DNA from 3 places in the Alteromonas sp. OM2203 genome. Region 2 is predicted to be linked to each of the others. Evidence: predicted binding sites of a transcription regulator. Region 2 holds the regulator's gene; each other region holds the start of a gene.
What was found. Region 2 encodes sigma-54, which starts transcription at its own class of promoters, with help from an activator protein. Its sites were predicted from a motif close to GTTGGCACGNNNNTNGNNT; they were not measured.

Region 1 (4,031 bases), 1.9 Mb from region 2:
TGACCAGATTCAATTCTGAGCACGGCAACATGTAACCTGTTGACCGCGTTAATTACGCGGTTGGTAGTGAAAAGTCTTGCTTCAAGGGCAGAAAGGTCATTTAAAGTATTTACCACATAAAAAGAATTAGCCGTTATCACAACAATGACAAAAACAACAATAATGATCCAACTGTAAACAGAAGACAGCACTTTAGAAATCATTTAACTAATCCGCAATGTTGTCACCCAAGTCTGAGGTCATTTCAGTAAGGGTGTGGCTGCAGTCTTTCGCACTGCTAATTATTTTGTCTAACGCCGCAATTGCCTTTTCAGGGGCGACGTCTCCGTTTAAAGCCATTTTTACAAGTTCAGCCTGCATTGAAATCCTGTTAAGCGGCTTGCGTGCATCGTGTACGAAAACACTTAGCTTCGAAAATTCCTCGCTAGTCATACCGAATACCTCTTTTTATTCGTCTTTACTTAAATCACCATAGGCATGAAGACGGTTATAAAGCGTTTTAGTGCTGATCCCCAGCATTTCGGCTGCGGTGGTTTTATTGCCGTTCACTTTTTCAAGCGTGGCATAAATGAGTTCTTTTTCTACGTCCTCTATTGTCCTACCTGCCTGTAGCGCAGGGGTAGTACTTTGCTTTTGCGCAAAAGGAGACTCAATCGTTTTAGGAAGCTCAATTTCACTTTTTTCTGGGTCACTCATGATGGCAGCACGGTGAACAAAATGTCTCAATTCGCGAACGTTACCCGGCCAGTCATAGGCTTGTAACGTTTCAAGTTGGCTATCTTCCCAACGATAAATCGAGCCATTGTCTTTGTTGAATTCAGCGATAAAGGTTTTAGCAAGCAGCGGTATATCTTCTTTGCGTTCACGTAGGGGAGGGATAGTAATAGGAAAAACAGCAAGCCTAAAATAAATATCTTCTCGAAGTACCTTACTTTGTGCAATTTCTTCCATAGTGCGGTTCGTAGCCGAAACAACACGACAATTAACCGGAATCGATTTGGTTCCGCCAACGCGAAGTACAACTTTGTTTTCCAATACCCGAAGCAAATTCGGCTGCATATCAATTGGCATTTCTGTAATTTCATCAAGGAAAAGTGTGCCGCCTTCCGCTTGTTCGAATACACCTTCTTTTCTGCCTACAGCACCCGTAAATGCCCCTTTTTCATGACCGAATAATTCGCTTCCAATTAGTTCTTTAGAAAACGCGCCACAGTTTGTAGCGATATAGGGGCCTTCACTTTCAGAGGCGCGATGGATTGCGGCAGCAACCACTTCTTTACCTACGCCACTTTCACCTAGCAGCATAACGTTTGCACTTGTTTTACTGACGCGAGCAATAAGCTTATACAAGTCTTTCATCACCGGCGATTCGCCGATAAGTAAGTCAAAATGCTTCTCTATTTTTGCTTCTTCTGGCTCTTTACTCTTCTTTTTCTGACTTAGAACTGCTTCAATTTCTTCTCGTTGAATAGGTTTAACGAGGTAATCAACAGTCGGCCCACAAAGCCCTTTTATAACGCTCTTTACAGAAGGGTGACCAGTTATTAATGTAACTCGTGGTCGCTTTGGAAGTGCGTCTAATTCATTAAATAGGTGAGCCCCGCTACCATCAGGCAGCATAAAATCTAGTAAAACGTGGTCAAAGGTTTCTTTTTTTAACCAATCTCGCGCTTCTTCTAGTGTTCCGGCAGTAAGTACTTCATGCCCCAAAAATTCAATAATGGTACAGGCAACTTCTGTGAATTCGGCGTCGTCATCAACTAAAAGTACGGTTAGCACGTGGATGTCCCTCTCTTCTATTCCTAATTGGAAAAACTTGGAATTTAATCAATATTATGGTTTTCATAGTTCAGTCATCGCAGCATTACGAAATTTGCTATCGAAAGCTAGACAACTGCATACGTCAATTCTTTATAACTAGGAAAGTTAACTCGGCAGACGAAACAACCCATTCAAACTAGACCGCGTTTGTTGAGTAGTAACCTTTGAAGCTATTCCTATATTTCTAATTTTTGTTATTCGCAAAAACGTTTTATAAAAAGTGAATTTGCAAAAAACATTCCCATGCGCGCGATAGTTGTATTAAGTACCCAATGGCACATTTTTCGCACAGCTTTCATCTAATCATTGTTCGCAATATGGAGTGCTTTGTCTCGAAAATGCGCTTTATATTAGATTTTTAGCGAGGAATTCGTCAAACAGCATACCAGTTCACAGGTAAAGTTAAATCAAAGGATTTGAAAATGTTGGGAAAAACAGCTGAAAGATCAATGACATTATATGAGCTTCTTGGAAGAATGCAGCCCAGAGCTCAACAAGATGTCTTTCATCTTGCTGATTTTTGGAGTGTCTTAGAAAAAAGAGGCTTCGGTCCAATGCTTGCCTTGCCTTCATTTATCGCTTGTACACCTATTGGAGCTATTCCAGGAGTGCCATCTATAACAGGTGTGACGATTTTACTTATCTCTTTGCAAATTTTACTCGGTCAACGTCACCCGTGGCTCCCAGAAAAAGTAATGGAATTACAATGTGACGCCGACCAACTTAGATCGATAGTTGAAAAAGCGAAACCTTATGCGGTACGTATCGATCGATTCTTAGTTCCTCGGTGCTTTTTTATGCGTCAAACGGTTTTTCGATCGTTAATTGCATTGAATTGTATGCTATGCGGTGCGGTGATGATGCCACTGGAACTCATTCCGTTTATGGGTTTAATTCCCGCGTTTGCGGTTTTGATTATGGCAATAGGTATGGCCACTGACGATGGAGCAGTGGCTTTAGTTGGTGTGTCTGTTTCACTTTTAGGTTTTGTTTTAGGTTTTGAACAGCTCAGCGGCATCTTGAGCTAGTAAAGACGTTTAATCCGTACTACTGTCTATGATTAAGTCGGAGGTTGGAAGGTTCATCGTTTGATAACGTAATTCTCCGATAAAAGCGCGAGCCGCAGGACCAAGTGTGTCACCATCCTCAAAAGATAGATAAAGCAGCGCTTTTCTCAACGCAGCATTGTTGTCCAGCGGCAGGGGAACCAAGGTGCCGTCTTCAAGTTTGTTTTTAATAATAGCAATAGGCAACCACGCAAATCCTAAACCCTGCGCAATAACATCTACCGATGTCCTTACATGACTCACTGTCCACCGCTGTTCCGCTCCTAACCAGCCTACGTCAGCCTTACGTTCAGTTGATGAATCTCGAACCACAATCTGACGGTGAGCCTTTAAATCCTCTAACGTGAGTGTCCTACCCAACTGGTGTAACGGGTGGTGGGCGTGTGCGACGGCTACAAACTCGATCTCGCATAGATCTTCACTAAAACCATTTGGAAGGACGAAGGGCGAAATGCCCATATCCACCTTACCGCTGCTTAACAGAGAGTTTGCACCGCTCAATACGGTTTCCTCTAATTCAATACGCAACAAGGGATATTCGTCTGACACTTTTGCGAGAACGTTATATAGCAGTTCCGAAGGAAATATTATATCGACAGCAATACGTAATGTAGTTTCTGTTCCAGCCTGAAGACTGCTTGCCACCGCTTCTAGTTTGTGTGCCTCATCCAGCAAAAAACTAGCGCGACGATACATTAACTCGCCCTGCGGCGAGAGCTGTACTTTTCGTCCAATGTTTTCAAATAATCTGACACCGATAGCGTTTTCTAACTTTTGTACAGCATGATGAACACTTGACTGACTTTTATGTACTTCTACAGCGGCCTGATTAAAACCGCCTGCGTCGACAACGGCTTTGAACATTCGCCACTGTTCTAATGTGGATTTCAGCATGTATCGCTCTTTCTCTTTCTTTTCAGGCTTTTATATCACATGAGTTAATATTGAGTCATTTATCGCTAACTTCGTTAATTGTAGGCACTGAGCACGTTACAACAGATATATTTTCGTAACCTAATTTAGTTAGCTGCTCTGCCGCGAGCTTAGCGCGAACACCTGAGGCACAGTGAATGTAAAGGGGTGTGGATGCATCTTTGAATTGCTCAAGGGCTTTCATTTCGAGAACGCCACGGGGGATGTGTA
Region 2 (4,031 bases):
TGCTCTTTCTACAATAGGCGCAAGTAGTGCAGATTCGGCTTTTATTGCCTCAAAAAGTGATTTGTTAAGTTTGGCGAGAGGATGAAGACGACGGGTTTCGCTAAAGCGTTTGACGAGTACATCGTCGCTTGCGTCGATATAAACAATCGTCATCGACCAAGATGAGGGTAGATAATCAAGTATCTCGACTAGGTCATCAGGGTTCTTAGGTAAATTTCTGACATCAATACTCACCGCGACTTGATCGTATTCATCAACAACCGTGTGAGTGAGGGTAGGGAGTAGATTTACCGGAATGTTGTCAACACAGTAATAGCCTAAATCTTCTAGTGCTCGTAGCGCCACAGATTTACCAGAACCCGAACGACCACTGATTATAATCAGCTTCACCTCATTTCTCCCTAATAGACTGGTTTTATCTTGTTTGCGTTATCGATTGAAACGGCTCAATTGCCCAAATACAAACGGGCATTAGAAATTAACATAATGCAGAGAGGATCTCATCGCTCTTTGTAGCGCGGCGTATTGCCTTAATCGTCTCTTTGTCGCTCAGTTTACCGGCAACTGTTGCCAAGGTTTGTAAATGCCCTTCGGTTTGCTCTTCAGGAACCAGTAAAGCAAAAAATATATCTACCGGCTTTTCATCTAAGGCGTCAAAATCTATAGCCGGTGTACAGGTTACGACAATTGCAATTACTTTATCGAGACCCGCTAAACGTCCGTGAGGCAAGGCAATACCGTTACCGATACCCGTGCTTCCCATACGCTCTCGAGACATTAGACTGTTGAGTACCGTCGCCGAGTCGATGTTCTCATTATTTTTGGCGGCAATATCTGCGATTATCTCAAGAATTCGTTTTTTACTATTACACTGAACCGCACATTCAGTGCGGTCCAGACTTACGATGGCTTGTATGTCCATGCTTAATTAACTACTAATGTTTTTTCAGTTTTTCCTTATGCTTGATTACTTGCCGGTCGAGTTTATCAACCATGCTGTCAATCGCCGCATACATGTCGGTGTTTTCTGAGGATGCGAATACTTCTGCGCCACTTAAATGAACAGTCGCTTCGGCTTTTTGATTTAATTTTTCAACGTTCAGGATGACATGCACATTAGAAATGTGATCAAAGTGACGTTCAAGTTTGCTGAACTTCGTATCGACATAATTACGCAAAGAGTCGGTGATTTCGACATGATGACCAGTAAGGTTGATTTGCATATTTCGTCTTCCTTATATTATAGAGCCCGTTTAAATAAGGCTTTTGCGTTGGTTCGACGGCGGGATCGATAACGATTCCCGGTATTTTGCTATTGTCCGCCGAGCGACTTTTATGCCTTGCTCGGCCAACAATGAAGCAATCTTGCTATCACTTAGCGGCTTGCTAACATTTTCAGCGGCCACCAGCTTCTTGATCAATGCTCGAATAGCGGTGGATGAACACTCACCACCAGACTCTGTCGCAACGTGACTTGAAAAGAAGTACTTCAGTTCAAAAATACCACGTGGTGTGTGCATGTATTTTTGCGTCGTCACACGAGAAATAGTCGATTCGTGCATATCTACCATTTCTGCGACATCATTTAACACCATTGGTTTCATCATTTCCGGGCCGTGCTCGAAAAAACCCATCTGCTGCTGCACAATGCAATTCGCAACCTTCATCAGGGTTTCATTGCGTGACTCTAGGCTCTTTATGAACCACTTGGCTTCTTGCATGTGTGAGCGGATGAATTGAGAGTCGCTACTGTTCTTTGCACGACGACTCATCGCAGCGTACTGTTGATTCACGCTTAATTTAGGCAGGCTGTCGGGGTTTAATTCTACCACCCAACGACCATTCTTTTTGGCGACTGAAACATCAGGAATAACATATTCAGGCTCTTTAGTAACTAAAGCACTACCTGGGCGAGGATTCAAGGTTTGTAACAAACGCATAGCCTCACGCAGCTGATCTTCCTTCAGGCGACTCTTACGCATTAACGTGCGATAGTCTTTGCTACTAAGAAGGTCAGAGTACTCTTCGATTAACTGCTTCGCTTCAGCGAGCCACGGCGTATCGTCTGAAAATTGGCGAAGCTGAACCATTAAACACTCTTGAGGTGTCCGTGAACCAGAACCAATGGGGTCGAACATTTGAATACGCTTTAATACGCACTCTACTTCGTCCATCTCTATAGGCTCTTCTAAGTCATCATCGTTTACCGCATCAAGAATTTCTTCAAGAGAGACGGTTAGATAGCCAGATTCATCAATCGAGTCAATAATCGCCGTTGCAATTGCCCGGTCAGTTTCCGAGAAATGGGTCAGGCGCATCTGCCAAGAAAGGTGTTCTTGAATATCGTCAGTAGTTTCGCCTTGGAAAATCTGTTCATCATCACTTGATGGACCTGGCGCTGGCGCTGAAGATGCGGAATAATACTCATCCCACGTACTGTCGATAGGCAACTCGTCAGGGAGATCGTTTTTTTCTAACGCATCTCCGGCTTCCAGGGTGTCGCTTGATGCAGTAGCAGACGCTTCTGATGCTCCATCATCATTATCGAGATTGTTCTTTTCTGATTGAGGCTCGTCATTACCTTCCTCAACTTCTAACAGTGGGTTAGAGTCAAGCGCCTCTTGAATCTCCTGTTGAAGATCAAGAGTAGACAGCTGCAGCAATTTAATAGCCTGCTGAAGCTGAGGTGTCATGGTAAGTTGTTGGCTAAATTTTAGCTGTAAAGATGGTTTCATCTACGTCTTATTTAAATGCTCTAAATTGAATATACCAGAGCGAAATTGAAAAATGACAATTCGGTTACATTAACTATAGCCTGAATTGTTCGCCTAGGTATACATCCCTTACTTTTTGATTACTTAAAACCTGTTCCGCTGTTCCTTGCGCAATAAGCTCGCCATGACTCACAATGTACGCTTTTTCGCAAACATCCAATGTTTCTCGTACGTTATGGTCAGTGATAAGGATACCAATTCCTCTATCACGAAGATGTTGTATTATCTTCTTTATATCATTAACTGATATTGGATCAACACCAGCGAATGGTTCGTCTAATAAAATAAATTGTGGATTTGCCGCTAACGCTCGTGCTATCTCCACCCGGCGTCGCTCACCACCCGACAAACTCATACCCGCACTATTACGTATATGGTTGATATTAAATTCATCAAGTAGTGCGTCAGCTTCTTCTTCTTGCTGGTGTGAATTTAAATCTTTACGAGTTTGCAAAATTGCCATGATATTTTCGTGAACGGTCAACTTTCTAAATATTGATGCCTCTTGTGGAAGGTAGCCAATTCCGCGGCGTGCGCGCTCATGCATGGGTTGATGAGTGAGCTCGTTTTCGTCAATTTCAATCTTGCCTTTGTCCAGGGGTACCAGACCTACAATCATATAAAACGTGGTGGTCTTACCAGCGCCGTTTGGACCAAGAAGACCAACAATTTGCCCTGTAGAAACAGAAAGGCTAACGTCTCTCACCACTTGACGAGATTTATAAGCCTTAGCAAGGTTAGTTGCGCTAAGAGTGGCCATGGCTATTTGTTGTCCTCACTATCTTTGTCTTGCTTTTTCGATGTTTTACGAATGGTGTCAGGCGTAAATACCGTCGTAACGCGACCTTCACCATCTTCTCCGCTGCCGCCAGTAGCAAGCAATTGCTCGGTAATCATATCAAATGTAATGTTGTCACCTTGCACTTTACTCGTGTCTTGCTGAAGTTCGGCATTGCCAGCGAGAGAAATGGTGCGGTTAATAACCTCGTAACGAATTTCATTGGCTTTTGCCGAAACAGGCGTGCCGTCTTCTAAAGTTTGAGAGTAGCTCGCCGGTTTGCCTCTAGCGATGAAAATTTCACGACCGCTACCTTCACTGGCGATAACTTCAACTTCGTCCGCTTCAATCAGTAGTGAACCCTGTGTGATGAGAACGTCTTCTTTATAAAGTGCAGTCTTGTTTTTCCCATCAATAAACTGGGTGTTTGAACCTATTTTTATGGGCTGCGAAAAGTCGTCTTCGCTCGCGATCACCGC
Region 3 (4,031 bases), 2.0 Mb from region 2:
ACCCAATGTTTCGATGATTTTCGCGAGCAAAGCTTCGCTTTGTTAGAGCAGCGGTTGCCTACCATGCCAAGAACGATGCAGCACAGTGTAGGGCATATGATAACCCATGATTGGTTTGAGGATTATGCTGGAGAAGAAGGCATTGCCAAAGCGATTTCTGTTGTCGCCAAACGCATTCGTTTTCCCAATACTTTCCATAATGCTGTAGACGATATAGGCAAACACCAACAGGAAATAGAGGCGAGGTTTTTAGCGTTTTTCCCAGACCTCATTGCACATATAAACGATAACGGCCCTGAAAATATTGATAAAACGTAGCCCGTGTTACAGAAATGTATCGAAGAAATTGGTGGTTTTGTCGTTGATTGCTAAGCTGTCGTACAAACAGCGCTATAGTCTGACTAGGGTGTGTTGCTCATCTGTATAAGTTACAGGTTGGCAGGCTCTAAGAATACTAAAACGATAAAACTAACGACACACAAAGACAAGAGTAATGATGAATAAACAAGCCTTAAACCTAGTAACATCACTTGTGTCATTTCGCCACGATGATAACAAACATAAAGTGCTGCCCTGGCTAATGGCCGCTATGCTTGCTTTTGTAACTTTGAACGCGAGTGCTTCTGAAGATGAGAGAAGCCCCTCAGCACACGCTCGCGCTATGAAAATTGATAGCAGTGTAGTGACAGAACACGAAACTAAAATTCTTGGCAAGCGCGTGAAATACAGTGCTACTACAGGTACGCAACCCGTATGGAATAGTAAAGACGAAGCGGTTGCTACCTTATTCTACACGTACTATCAGCGAACTGACGTTAAAGAGAATACGGAGCGCCCGCTTATTATTTCCTTTAATGGTGGCCCTGGATCTGCCTCAGTATGGATGCACGTAGCGTACACTGGCCCTCGTATTCTTAATATTGACGATGAGGGTTATCCCGTTCAGCCCTATGGTGTTCAAACTAACCCTTATTCTATTTTAGATGTGGCAGACATCGTATTTGTAAACCCGGTAAACACAGGGTACAGCCGTGTACTACCCAAAGCCGATGGCAGTATGCCGTCGCAAGACGAACAACAAAAAATGTTCTTTGGCGTTAACGCCGATATCAGCTATTTAGCGGAGTGGGTGAATACCTTTGTAACACGCAATAATCGCTGGCGCTCTCCTAAATATTTAATTGGTGAAAGTTACGGTACTACGCGTGTTTCAGGTCTTGCTCTGGAGCTTCAAAATAGACAATGGATGTATTTAAACGGCGTTGTTTTGGTGTCGCCAACCGACATCGGTATTGAGCGCAATGGGCCTGTAAAAGCCGCTAACCGCTTGCCATATTTTGCGGCTGCAGCGTGGTATCACAATAAACTTGAGTCCGAACTTCAGAACAAAGATCTTACTGAATTACTTCCTGAAGTCGAAGACTTTACCATCAATAAACTCATTCCTGCGTTGGCTAAAGGCGGCTTCATCGGCGAAGCGGAAAAGCGTGATGTGCTTAAACAAATGGCGCGTTACTCAGGGTTAAGTGAAACGTCAATTGCTCAAAACAACTTAGACGTAAGCACAGCTTTTTTCTGGAAAGATTTATTGCGAGATGAAGGGAAGACCTTAGGTCGATTGGATAGCCGTTATTTAGGTATAGACGCGAAGCAAACTGGTGATCGCCCTGATTATTGGGCAGAGTTAACATCATGGTTGCATTCATTCACGCCTGCCATTAACTACTACCTGCGCGAAGAGTTAAATTACAAAACCGATATTAAATATAATATGTTTGGCAACGTGCATCCTTGGGATAGAAGCAATAACCAAACAGGAGAGAACTTGCGTTTGGCAATGGCGCAAAATCCGTATCTGAATGTGATGATTCAAGCTGGATACTACGATGGCGCAACTAACTACTTTGACGCCAAATACACCATGTGGCAACTTGATCAAAGTGGCAACCTAAAAGACCGCCTAAGCTTTAAAGGGTATCGCAGCGGACATATGATGTACCTGCGTCGCGATGACTTAAAACAGTCAAACCAAGACTTACGTGAGTTTATTCAAGCTAGCACACCAGGCAAAGGTGCGCCTGCTGAATACAAGAGATAGCACAACTAAAAGGCAGGACAAGGATGTCAGTTTCTTTTACATATGATTTGTTTTATGAATTGAAGTTGGTTTATGTTATTGATTATTATAGGTAAAACCATTTGGCCTGGAGTTTGCTAACGTTTTACTGACATATAAAAAATTTCATTAACAATAATTACAAGGACGTACCCGTGAGTAAACCTTCGCGTTTTAAACTATCTCTGCTTGCAAGTGCTGCGCTAGCATTTTCTATCTCAAGTACAACTGCCAATGCTTCTGTACTCCTCTCCGGTTGGGAAGGTTCTACTGAAAGCGGATTTGGTTTTTTTGCTATGGAAAGCAATGATGATGGCTCCTCTGGTCCCATCATTTTTGATTCCTATGATGCTTTGGCATTTAATAGCGGTTTAAATTTTTTCGGAACGACCTACGATAGATTTTTCATCAACAATAACGGCAACATTACCTTCAATGGTCCTGTAGGTACATTTACGCCTAACCCTTTTCCTAACAGCAATCAGCCAATGATTGCGCCATTTTGGGGGGATGTAGATACACGCTGCGCAGAATGTGGTGACGTATTTATTGGCTCTCCTAATGAAGATACCCTGGTAGTAACGTGGAATGACGTTGGTTACTACAGTCAAAATAGTGATCCGACCAACACGTTTCAGTTAGTGTTGATTGACAGGGAAGACACGGGCGCAGGTAATTTTGACGTTGAGTTTAGATATGAAGATATCGGCTGGACTTCAGGCGGTGCATCAAATGGTACTCCTGCTCAGGCGGGATATGACGCCGGCGATGGGGAAAACTTCTTTACCGTACCTGGTTCTCGAACTGCCGCTATTGCTGATATAGACGAAAGTAACAGCAACACGGGCACGCCTGGTATTTGGAAATTCGCCATTCGTGACGGTGTGTTACCGGGTGAGAATCCAGAAAATCCGATTCTACCGATTGTTAATCCAGAAACACCGACTGACTATGAATTTGAGTTTTCTATTGATGATCCCGACGAACTTGTTTTTATCGACCCGGATGTAGCCGTAGGTTATGACTATATTGTAAATAGTGGCCCAGATATCGCTTCGGTTCTTTTGCCAGAAGGTTATGATGACAACATGTTTGACTTATTCCTTTGGGATAATGGCCTTATGGATTGGCTAGATACAGGTACAGATATTACTGGAGGCGTGGAGTACGACTTCACTTCACCCGTAGACCGCTTCAGAATAATGGGAATTGATGTTTCGAATATGCTTGAACCAACGCCTGATGCGTTTGTGACTGGTTTAACGTTCGATGGCTCTGGTGTTATTAATATGAACCAAAATGCGGTTACTGTATTCGTACCTGATCCAACCCAGGTTCCTGCGCCCAGCACTTTGTTTCTTATGCTAGGAGCGCTATTTAGCACTTTCCTTATGAGAAAACGTAAGTAGCAGTAATAAATAAGATAGGGGGAGCATAAGCTCCCCATTTTTGTTAAGAGGTAGACGTGAAATATTTAGTAATAGTTAGTTCGATACTCGCTTCATTTTCTTCGTGGGCTGTCACAACGAGCGATTTTGGTAGTTGGAGTTTGCTGTGCAACGATTCTTCAGTTTGTACACTTAGCCAGCTTGTTGCTAAAGATGAGAAAGCAACTAAAGTATTGTTAGGCGTTAATGTTGATTATTCTTATTCGAAAGATTTTCCAGTTTTAAAAATAAAGCTACCTAAAAATACGCTAACAAAAAATGGGGTCGGAGTAAAAATAGATAATTTCGCGCCCTTACAAGTGCCTTTTTCTGGGTGTGACGAAAAGGCATGTCAAAGTATTATCAAAATAGATAGCCAGCTTCTAGAGCAATTGCATAACGGTGAAACCATGCTAGTTGCATATCAGAAGTCTGAAAGCCAGCAGGTTACCTTACCCGTATCATTAGCGGGTTTTGACGTAGCATAC

Region 1: the regulator sigma-54 is predicted to act here: its motif matches at 2,093-2,111, upstream of ACM0P2_RS11935 (exopolysaccharide biosynthesis protein).
Region 3: the regulator sigma-54 is predicted to act here: its motif matches at 2,199-2,217, upstream of ACM0P2_RS12415 (nidogen-like domain-containing protein).

Annotation. Positions count from the first base shown of each region.
Region 1 covers NZ_CP183209.1:2,667,963-2,671,993, reverse strand. Annotated here, with positions in the region: gene ACM0P2_RS11950 (sensor histidine kinase) at 1-203, opposite strand, end outside; gene ACM0P2_RS11945 (hypothetical protein) at 208-432, opposite strand; gene ACM0P2_RS11940 (sigma-54-dependent transcriptional regulator) at 448-1,779, opposite strand; gene ACM0P2_RS11935 (exopolysaccharide biosynthesis protein) at 2,244-2,849, shown strand; gene ACM0P2_RS11930 (LysR family transcriptional regulator) at 2,859-3,782, opposite strand; gene ACM0P2_RS11925 (rhodanese-like domain-containing protein) at 3,838-4,031, opposite strand, start outside.
Region 2 covers NZ_CP183209.1:805,011-809,041, forward strand. Annotated here, with positions in the region: gene rapZ (RNase adapter RapZ) at 1-390, opposite strand, end outside; gene ptsN (PTS IIA-like nitrogen regulatory protein PtsN) at 479-922, opposite strand; gene hpf (ribosome hibernation promoting factor) at 936-1,223, opposite strand; gene ACM0P2_RS03585 (RNA polymerase factor sigma-54) at 1,254-2,735, opposite strand; gene lptB (LPS export ABC transporter ATP-binding protein) at 2,809-3,534, opposite strand; gene lptA (lipopolysaccharide transport periplasmic protein LptA) at 3,537-4,031, opposite strand, start outside.
Region 3 covers NZ_CP183209.1:2,785,540-2,789,570, reverse strand. Annotated here, with positions in the region: gene ACM0P2_RS12425 (ACP phosphodiesterase) at 1-318, shown strand, start outside; gene ACM0P2_RS12420 (S10 family peptidase) at 590-2,098, shown strand; gene ACM0P2_RS12415 (nidogen-like domain-containing protein) at 2,272-3,525, shown strand; gene ACM0P2_RS12410 (invasion associated locus B family protein) at 3,582-4,031, shown strand, end outside.